Regions from separate parts of the Pelotomaculum schinkii genome, predicted to be linked through region 1. Evidence: riboswitches for the same ligand, from Rfam matches in the RefSeq annotation. Region 1 holds a riboswitch; the other holds the start of a gene.
The links. Region 1 has a riboswitch for S-adenosylmethionine ahead of Psch_RS03225 (homocysteine biosynthesis protein). Riboswitches for the same ligand answer to the same signal wherever they lie in the genome.
Positions count from the first base shown of each region.

Region 1 (5,226 bases):
GCAACTAATGCATCTGTCCTCGTTGCGGAAGACTTCTTCAGCAAGCGGCTGCACTCTGATTCCCTGGTCTCGCAGGTAGCCCAGCCCCTCTTCGTATTTTTCCCCGGTAAGTTCCAAAACCATCGTCCCTTCTTTATTGGGGTTGACGTTGGCCTTGAGGATATTGATGACCAGGTCGTAGTCCTTGACCAGACGGTAAATAATCGGCTGATCAGATGTGTTCTCACCAAACCGCAGGATTATTTTATTCGGCGCCATGCCGTTCACTCCTTTGCAGATATCATACCTCCAGGGGCTGTAGCGGTGCTTTCGATGCAGGCGCGGTTTCAATCGCACACGGCGCGCCGGCGCCGGACAATGTTGCATTTGTGCGCATGAATTCGATCCTGCATTTTTTAGATTCTCTCTATGGGCTGAAAAGTTGTACATTTGTTTTCAGGGTAGGAAGCAAAAGAACCGTCCCCTTGCTTCCTTTTCAGTGCAGCATTGTTTGCTACAGCCCCCTGATTTCCAGCTTCTTGGATTGGATGCCGTCCCGGTAGGAAGGGAGCAGCTTTACCGGTTCGGTCAGGAGAAAGTCACCTTTGCAGATCCATTCCTTGAGGATAGCGGCGATTTCCCTGGCTTTGGGATAGCTGGACAGGGGAGCCGTAGGAATTTTTTTGCCGTTGACGGTGATGGTTCCCGACTTCAGCTCGGCATAGCTGGCGAAGCCCAAGTCGCTGGGCAACCGCTGGCCGTAAGCTTCACCGTAATCGACAATGGGGGCATAGAGGTCGCGGTCACTGACCGATACGCAGCGCATCACTTCTTCGTTCAAGATGGGAATGGGTATGCCTATGCTTACGGAAAGGGTAGCGCCGTAACCAAGGAAGCTGGTCCCAAGCAACCAGTTGGCTTCCATTTGTTTTAAATCGCCTACAACCGAGAGAGTTCCGCCGGACGGTCCGTAGCTGTTTCCTGCAGCGTCTTTTTGAATTTCGGGGAAATGCTGGGTGCCGTTCCAGGCCACATACCCGATCCCGCCCCCCAGGAAGATCTTGGTCCCCATGCCTATGGTTAAAAAGTAGGGGTCATTTAAAAGCGGGCTGAGCTGCCCGGCGCTGCAGTAATGTGCGTTGCCCAGATTCGGTTTCAATACTCCCATATAGGTATAAATAACCCGGTTGCTCAAGTTAACCCCGCAATTGTAGTTCTGGTAGGAGTTGCGTGGATTAAAAAGGGTCGCTTCGTTAATATCGTCCAGGTTTATATAAGTCTCGAGCTCACGGCGTGGGTAGCAGTCGGTACCGTAGGAGGTGGCTTCCAGTTTGACCTTTTTACCCATTAGCAGGTCCTGGATTACATGCCCGCCCCCGTACCGGAATTCACCAGGATAATTGTTGTTGCAGGGGTCGTCCTCGGGAAGTTCCGTTGCGCCAAGATAGGCGTCGACAGCAGCTATTCCGGAGTAGGCCGGGACACCGTTAAGCCAAACTTTTTGCATCTTCATCTTGGGCTTGGAATGACCGAAATTAAGAAATACACCGGAAGAACACATGGGGGCAAATGTTCCGGTGGTGACCACATCTACCTGCCGGGTTGCTTCGGTAAGTCCTTTTTCTTCAACCAGGCCGATTACTTCTTCGGCAGTTAGTACAACCGCTTTACCGGACTTAATCTTTTCATTAATTTCGGCGTAAGTCTTTTCGATTGCCATTGTTCCACGTCCCTCCCGGTTTAAACATTGCTCTTGCCGTCCTTAATAAGAATACCCCTTCTAAGACAGAAGGGGCTAGAAAGTCTAAGTCAACGCTTTCCCCCTTATCTGTCAGAAGAAAAAGATCTTCTGCAGGAATTAGCACCTTTTTGGGGTAATCCCAAGGTTGCCGGGCTTCATTGGGCCAGTCCCTCCACCACTCCGGATAAGAGCAAAGGTATTAAGTTACTGTGTATTAGTCTATCAATTGAACCAGCTTATGTCAATAGGTATGTGTTTTAGAAAAGGATTTAACCCCGGCGAGGTAGAAGTTATTAATATTTGATTGGGGAAGTTCTACTTGAAGTGGGAGGGGAATTCGTTTGGCGCTGGACAGGAATTTGTTGGTCCTCTGCGTTATCAGGGAAGCGGATAATGCCCTGACTTTCCAAACTATATTAAACCGTTCGAAGCTGCAGGTTAAAGAACTGGAGGAGGCAATGGGCGTACTGGCTCTGGGCGGAAAAATCCGCTCTTTTGCCGGTGACGAGGTGAAGCCGCTTGCAGAACGCAGGTTTTTTAGCGTCCACCAGAACAGGCAGGAAATTGACGACCTCATTGCCGGTCAACTGCCGCTGCTGGCGGGAGAGGACTGCCTTTATTTTGCCTATGGACCGGAGCTCGAACCTGAACTATATCGTTCATCGCCAGGCGTGCATTTTTTGATGAGGGGATGCCTTAAGGGCTACCACCTGACCTTTGATGACAGCAAAACCGGGAGCGCCGGCGGGGGTGTGGCAAATTTAAGCAGATCCTCTGATGGCGAGGTGTGGGGAGCAGTGTACCATATGGAATCAAGGCAAAAGGCTCTCGCAGCGGGAGAGGTGAAAATCAGGATACCGGTGGAAGGAGCGGTCGGTACGATGTGTGTGGAGTCATCTGTGTTCAAGTGGCACAGTATGCTGTTTCCATCCCGGCAGTATCTTCAAAAGATGGTTGCCGGCGGGCAGTTCTTTGGCTTCCCTCAAAAGTACCTGCGGCAGGTATCAGCCATGCCTACTATTGATTAAGATTGCGTATAGATGGGGCGGTTTTAGATGTTTGTTGAAATCGGGGCCAAAATTAAAAAAGCCAGGGAAGAAAAATTCCTTTCCCAGGCCGGACTGGGGGCCAAGCTGGGGCTTACGGCCACAGCCATTAATTATTATGAGAAGGGAAAACGCAAAATTGGTATCGACGACTTGCTGAGGCTGTCGGAGGCTTTAGCCAAGCCGGTGTTATACTTTCTACCTGGCGTAGACGAACCAAAGAAGGATACTCCAAGTAAAAATACACTTAACAAGCATGTAGAAATATTTAATGATCTTACCGGTATTGCCGTTTTGGGTACCGTGCGGGCCGGCCAGCCGGTTTTTTCGGAACAAAATATCATCGGCATGCTCCCAATGCCGCAACAAAAAGCGGTTAAGGAGTATTTTGCCCTTCAGGTCAAAGGAGATTCAATGGCAGGCGCAGGGATAGATGAAGGCGATCTGGTTTTAATCCACCGTCAGTCACACGTGGATTTCGACGGGCAGATTGTTTGCGCTCTGGTTAACGGAGAAGAAACCACCCTGAAAGTATTTCACAAGGCCAGTGACGGTAATATCCGTCTGGTAGCCGCCAACCCGTCTTATCCCGATCTGCTGCTGGAAAGTTCCAGCAACCTGGTTATTCAAGGGGTATACGCGGGTGTTTATAAATTTCCGCCTTCAAGGCCCGGCCAAAAATTATAGCGCTTTTTCCTCAAGGATTTCCCCATCGTACGTCTGTTCTTTGGAATTGGATTTTACCGGGCGTATATGGAAGTGGTTGTGCTGGATAGTCACCGTATGGACCGTGCCGCATTGAGGACACTTTTTCCTTTCGCCGTCTTGAAACCGCATTTCTCCTATGTGTTTGCCGCAGCAGGTAATTTCGATACTGATGATTGTACTGTTGTTTAGGAAGTTTACCCGGTAATCGTTGAGGTAACCCTTGTTTTGGAGGTTCAAAACGACATCACCCCAGTTAATAATTTTTATTAATCCAACTATAGCATTAGTTTCCTGCGGTGACAACCCCCGTTAAGGAAGCCAGGGGACAAAAAAGAGACCTTAAGATAAGGTCTCTAGCAGGTAGCATTTTTGTCGTCACTGGATTTTGGGCAGGATCCGCAAGAACTTTCAGATGCATCGGAGCAAAGATCATTCTCATCTTCCGCCGGGGCGGTTACAGTATCCGGAACCAGGACCCTATCTTTTTTACGTGGAGTCATTCTTCAATCCTCCTTTTGTTGTTTCCAGTATTAATTATGACCAGGCCGGAATTGTCCTATACATTGAGTTTTAATAAACATAAAGAGTACGGAGTAAGGGGCCGTACTCTTTTTGTAGCGTTTCATTACGCATCCGCAGAAAATTACTGCTTGTTTCTCACCAGCGCGTTTTCCTTGAAGAAGAATGAGATTGCGTAGAGACCCGCCAGTCCAACAATCGAATAAATAAACCGGCTAAAGTCAGAAGATTGCCTGAGCGTATTGCCCCCAAAAATAGCGGCTACCAGATCCCATTCAAAGACTCCCACCAGCAGCCAGTTCAAGGCGCCGATAATGACCAGAGCCAAAGCCAAGCGGTTTAACCATTCCATACCTGACACCTCCTGAATTTTAATACCCTTATTATGTTAAATATTAAAAAAGTTATTCTTTTCTAAAATAAAGATGGCTGGTAAATTAGTTTATAATTTCAACAGATTAAGTTTATCCCGTATAAAATTGTTCAAAAAAATCAAACTTAAAGCAAAAGTGTTTTTAAGGAAACTCAGGAAGAAGGATGCCGGATAGTTTTGTCGAAGGTAATATATGGTGAACGACACAAAGGATTGGGGAGGATTATGAAGAAGTACCCTATTACCATATTTTTCCCTTGTTATAACGAAGAACAAAATGTGACCAGGATAACGTTGGAAGCGATTGAGGTTGCACGCAGGATATCCGATGATTACGAAATTATTATTGTAAACGACGGCAGCCGGGATCGTACCGGTGAAATTGCAGAACGCCTGGCCAAAGAAAACCCCGCGGTGAGAGTAATTCACCACGACGGCAACAAGGGTTACGGCGCAGCCCTGCAAACGGGGTTCAAGAATGCCTCCAAGGAGCTGGTTTTCTATACAGACGGGGATGGCCAGTTCAAAATAGAGGAGATTACCAGACTTCTGCCTCTTATTGAAGAAGCAGATATCGTCTCAGGCCGCAGGACCTGCCGGCAGGATTCTTTTATGCGCAAGGTCAATGCCTTTTTGTGGGGGGCTCTCGTTAATGCTCTCTTTAAAATCAACGTGAAGGATGTTGATTCAGCCTTTAAACTATACAGGCGCAAAATATTTGATGAGATTACCCTTACTTCACAGGGCGCCTTAATCGATACCGAGATACTAGCCAAAGCCAGAGCCAAAGGCTATACTATAACCGAGGTGGGGGTAAGCCATTTCCCCCGCGTGGCAGGAGAGCAGACCGGGGCCAAGTT
Region 1 covers NZ_QFGA01000001.1:665,404-670,629, reverse strand. The annotation lists gene Psch_RS03230 (NIL domain-containing protein) at 1-258, opposite strand, end outside; gene Psch_RS03225 (homocysteine biosynthesis protein) at 494-1,699, opposite strand; SAM riboswitch class I at 1,801-1,911, opposite strand; gene Psch_RS03220 (gamma-glutamylcyclotransferase family protein) at 2,062-2,748, shown strand; gene Psch_RS03215 (LexA family protein) at 2,776-3,453, shown strand; gene Psch_RS03210 (hypothetical protein) at 3,448-3,711, opposite strand; gene Psch_RS03205 (hypothetical protein) at 3,828-3,974, opposite strand; gene Psch_RS03200 (DUF378 domain-containing protein) at 4,118-4,345, opposite strand; gene Psch_RS03195 (glycosyltransferase family 2 protein) at 4,592-5,226, shown strand, end outside.

Region 2 (5,226 bases), 280 kb from region 1:
ACCTGCAACACATCACAGTGAAAGAAGCTGTACTATCCCTGTTGGTTAAATCTCGGCTGCTACCGGAAGCCTCCTAGGTCATCTGGGTTTGCGGGTCCAAATACAAATAACGCATAATAGCTACAGACAACGGCAAAATAAGTAAAGAAAAAAATATAGCTATTGACTTACATCACGGTGGGAGGATGGCCCATTAAATGGAAACACCTTTAATAGGTAGTAGTAACATTATTAATGAAGAACCTTTTTGTTGTTACCCTGGATTAAATTCATCGGAAATCGGTAACCTTTGGAACACATATCTGAATGTCGATATGGTTTCCGTCTTCGTAAAACACCTTTCCCGGCACGTTGAGGATAGTGATATTAAACCTTTAGTTGAAGAAGCCGTCCAGTTATATGAGCAGAGGGCAAAAGACATTAGAAATATCATGGAACAGGATAACTTACCACAACCGGTAGGTTTTACTGCAGAAGATATTAACCTAGGGGCGCCTCGTCTCTATTCCGATATCTTCTGTATTTACTATTTATTTTGTCTTGAAAGATTTATTATGCCCAGAAATACCCTTACATGGGGGCTATTAACCCGTTCTGATGTAAGGGAGGTCTTCAATAAGAGTATCGTCTCGTCTATGGAGTATTTTGACAAGGTTACTAACACCCTGCTTTCTAAGGGCCTTTATATCAGGTATCCTAATGTTACTATTTCTAAAGTAACTGATTTTGTTAAAAAACAAAACTTCTTAACCGGGTTCCTCGGCATGAAGAGACCTTCTCTCGCTCAAGAGATTGCTACGTCTTTTCACATAGTTTTCTTAAACTCCGTGGGGAAGAATCTTATGACCGGGTTCAGGCAGGTAGCCAAGTCGAAGCAGGTTAGGAATTACATTGAAAGAGGTATAAAACTTTCAGATAAAATAATGGGCATATTTAGCGCTCATTTAAGAGAAGAAGATATTCCTGTCCCCATGTTTTGGGACGCTATGGTGACAGACTCAATTGAACCTCCCGTTTCGGATAAATTGATGATGTTTCACATCGGATTGATAAGTACCTGCGGTGCAATGGAATATGCTTATCTTATGACCTTGAACTTTAGACATGACCTCAAGGCGAAGTATCTTCTTATCATGACTGAAGCCGGAGACTTTGCAGAGGACGGAACAAATATTATGATAGACAACAGCTGGTTTGAGGAGCCGCCACGTCTTGTTGATAGGAAGAAGCTTATAAATAAAATACACTGAGTTACTACTTTAATAACCTGCTTACAAAATACACATTGCAGATGGAACAGTACTAGACATGATAATGGGCATGGCTCAAAGCCGGATACATGGAAGAAGGCAAATTCCATCTACTGATTTCGGCACACCTCAGGGCGGGTTATGCAAAGCTTCGCATAAGGTGGAGTTATCAGTCCACAATCACCTGATTAAAAAGCATCCTTGCTTCAACGGAGAAGCCCACCATAAATACGGAAGGATTCACCTGCCGGTCAGCCTGTCCTGCAACATCCAGTGCCGCTTCTGCAAGCACGGTTTCAATAAGTGGGAAAAAAGGCCCGTGGTATGCCGTGCGGTTCTCACGCCGGAGGAGTCCCTGGATAAGGTAAGCCAGGCTCTGGAACTCTGCCCGAGATAACGGTAGTTGGCCATAGCTGGTCCCGGGGACCCTCTCGCTACTGACCAGTCACTCCTCCAAAAAACCTCAGACCACTTACAGGGTGACATTTTCTCAGAAATATTTCAGGGTGACATTATCACAGAATGAACACACACCTCCTAAAAAAGTTATTGACAAACCTTGATAAAAGCAATAAAATAAATCTCAATTAATAACACTAATGAAATATCATTAGTAGGAATTCAATCGATAATTTAATATTAGGACTCTTATCCAGAGAGGTGGAGGGACTGGCCCGATGAAGCCCGGCAACCGGTATTTTGTTAAAAATACAGCGGTGCCAATTCCTGCAATGGAAACATTGAGAGATGAGAGAGAGATTATGCCAAATTTATCCTCTTTCATTAGGAAAGAGGATTTTTAATTTTGAAAGGGGTGTGTTAGGTGCCTATTAATATTCCTGATGATCTTCCATCATCAGAGATTTTAAATAATGAAAACATTTTCGTTATGAATGAAGAGCGTGCAGTCCACCAGGATATAAGACCGCTCAGTATTGTTTTGTTAAACCTGATGCCCAACAAAATCACAACTGAAACACAGATACTAAGACATTTGAGTAATTCACCTTTGCAGGTGGATGTAACTCTACTGCACCCGGAAACTCATTCTTCAAAGAATACCCCTAGGGAACATTTACTTAAGTTCTATGAAAAATTTGAAGAGATCAAAGAAAAGAAATTCGACGGTATGATCATAACCGGCGCCCCCGTTGAACAGATGGATTATGAGGGGGTTGATTACTGGCCGGAGTTGGTCAAGATTATGGAATGGAGCCTGCACCATGTATACTCAACATTTCACATATGCTGGGGAGCGCAGGCCGGGTTATACCACCATTTTGGTGTTCCCAAGTATCAACTTCCGGCAAAGATGTTTGGTGTTTTTCCCCATGTAGTAAACAAAAAGAATATCAGGCTGCTCAGGGGATTTGATGATATTTTCTTTGCACCCCACTCAAGACACACAGAAGTGAGAAGAGATGACATTGAGAAAGTAAAAGAGCTGGAAATACTGTCTGAATCAAGAGAGTCTGGTGTTTATATAGTGTCATCTAAAGGTGGCCGCCAAATTTTTGTTATGGGACATTCGGAATACGACCCACTATCATTGAAATCAGAGTATGACCGGGATGTGGCAAAAGGGCTTCCAATTAATATTCCCAAAAATTATTTTCCGGATGATGATCCGGAAAAGACACCTGTCGTAAAGTGGAGGGGTCATGCCAACCTGCTGTTTTCAAACTGGCTCAATTATTACGTATATCAGGAAACACCTTATAACATAAACGAAATTGGATAAAGGAGGTTTTTGAGAATAAATCATATGGCTATGCGGGTGAAGGGAGAGTGTTGTTATCATATTATACTGAGGTTAAGACGTATGTCTCTAATTTGAGGAAAATACTTAATAATTATGGTTTATGATAGTATGTCTTAAAGATATTATTAACGAGGAGAGATAAAAGTGAGCAATAAGAAACTAAGTTTTGAAACACTACAAGTGCATGCAGGGCAGGAAGAGCCGGATTCGGCAACAAGAGCAAGAGCAGTCCCAATTTATCAAACAACATCGTATGTCTTTGAAGATGCAGATCACGCTGCAGATCTGTTCAATTTAAGAAAGCCGGGAAATATCTATACCAGAATTATGAATCCGACTCAGGATGTTTTTGAAAAAAGAATTGCAGCATTGGAAGGCGGCGTTGGCGCACTGGCAGCATCATCAGGGTCGGCGGCAATCTTATATGCTATTCTTAATGTTGCCAGTGCAGGTGACGAAATAGTTGCTGCAAGTACCTTATATGGCGGAACCTATGAGCAGTTTTCAGTTACCTTGAGAAAATTGGGAATTAATGTAATCTTTGTTGATCCTGATGATCCGGAAAACTTCAGAAAAGCTATCACTGATAAGACAAAGGCACTTTATGGTGAAACTATCGGAAACCCCAGAATAAATGTTTTGGATATTGAAGCTGTTGCCAAAATAGCTCACGAGAACAAATTGCCGCTTATTGTTGACAGTACTTTTACAACCCCATACCTCCTCAGACCTATAGAATACGGTGCGGATGTAGTCGTTCATTCCGCTACTAAATTCATTGGCGGGCATGGCACTACCATTGGAGGAGTCATAGTTGACGGTGGCAAATTCGACTGGGCGGGAAGCGGTAGATTCCCCGATTTCACCACGCCGGACAAGAGTTATGGTGGTATTAGATATGCACAGGACTTAGGGGCACGGGCGTACATTTTAAAAGCAAGAGTGCAGCTTTTAAGAAATACAGGCGCGGCAATTAGTCCATTCAGTGCATTCTTATTCCTGCAAGGGCTGGAATCTTTATCTCTACGAATTGAAAGACATGTTGCCAACACCAGAAAAATTGTAGAATATTTAAGCCGGCATCCCAAAGTTTCCTGGATTAATTACCCTGAACTAGAAGGAAGCCAGTATTATCCCCTGGCAAAAAAATACCTGCCAAAAGGCGCAGGTTCAATATTTACCTTTGGGATAAAAGGTGGAGTGGCAGCGGGAAAGAACTTTATTAATAGTTTAAAACTGTTCTCTCTGTTGGCCAATGTTGGGGACGCCAAGTCACTTGTCATTCACCCGGCAAGTACAACTCACGCGGAACTGGATGAGGAAGAGCAAAAAGCTGCTGGTATTACCCCGGATTTGGTAAGACTTTCAATCGGGATCGAAGGCGTCAATGATTTAATCGATGATTTGGAGCAAGCGCTTGCTAAAGTATAAATTTCAATAATAAAGGATAAAACTGCTAACTGGTTAATCAAGGGCTGTGTCTCATTAATTATGAGATACGGCCTTTTTTATAAGCAACTGGTTGAATAAACATGTTGCTCGTGGAATGACCGGATATCAAGAGGTACAGGAAAGTATTCGCCACAAAAATTCTCTTATACAGCTATTGACTGAAGTTATTGTATGTGATATAAAATTAGTATTCATATAATAATACTATGTTTTGGATGTTGCTATATTTTTAGGATTCAAATCGTAAGAGGAATGGCAGACATGACAGTTCTGATCGTTTGCGCCGACCGGTGTGTACACCAATTTGCACCAGCGCTAAACGAAGGAAAAGAACTTTCAGGAGCAAAAATTTTAACAAATTAAATTTAACAAATTAAATAAGTAAAAAACACAGGAGGCAGATGAAACATGGCTAAAATTGCAAATAACCTTACGGAGTTAATCGGCAGGACCCCATTACTCAGGTTGCAGCGAGTTGCGGCCGGGTTGGAAGCAGAAGTAGTTGTTAAAGTGGAAGGCCTTAACCCCGCCGGCAGCGTCAAGGACCGTATCGGCTACAGCATGATTAAAGACGCGGAAGACAAAGGCTTGCTCAACAAGGATAGTGTTATTATTGAACCTACCAGCGGTAATACGGGGATAGCCCTTGCTTTTGTAGCCGCGGCCAGGGGATACCGCTTAATCCTGACCATGCCGGACACAATGAGTATAGAAAGACGCAGCCTCTTAAAAGCCTACGGCGCTGAACTGGTCCTGACCCCC
Region 2 covers NZ_QFGA01000001.1:941,191-946,416, reverse strand. The annotation lists gene Psch_RS04550 (DUF3231 family protein) at 198-1,250, shown strand; partial or broken gene Psch_RS04545 (radical SAM protein) at 1,411-1,701, shown strand; SAM riboswitch class I at 1,896-2,004, shown strand; gene metA (homoserine O-acetyltransferase MetA) at 2,074-2,991, shown strand; gene Psch_RS04535 (homocysteine synthase) at 3,157-4,443, shown strand; gene cysK (cysteine synthase A) at 4,873-5,226, shown strand, end outside.
Region 2: linked by a shared signal. The riboswitch ahead of metA (homoserine O-acetyltransferase MetA) and the one ahead of Psch_RS03225 (homocysteine biosynthesis protein) in region 1 are both predicted to bind S-adenosylmethionine.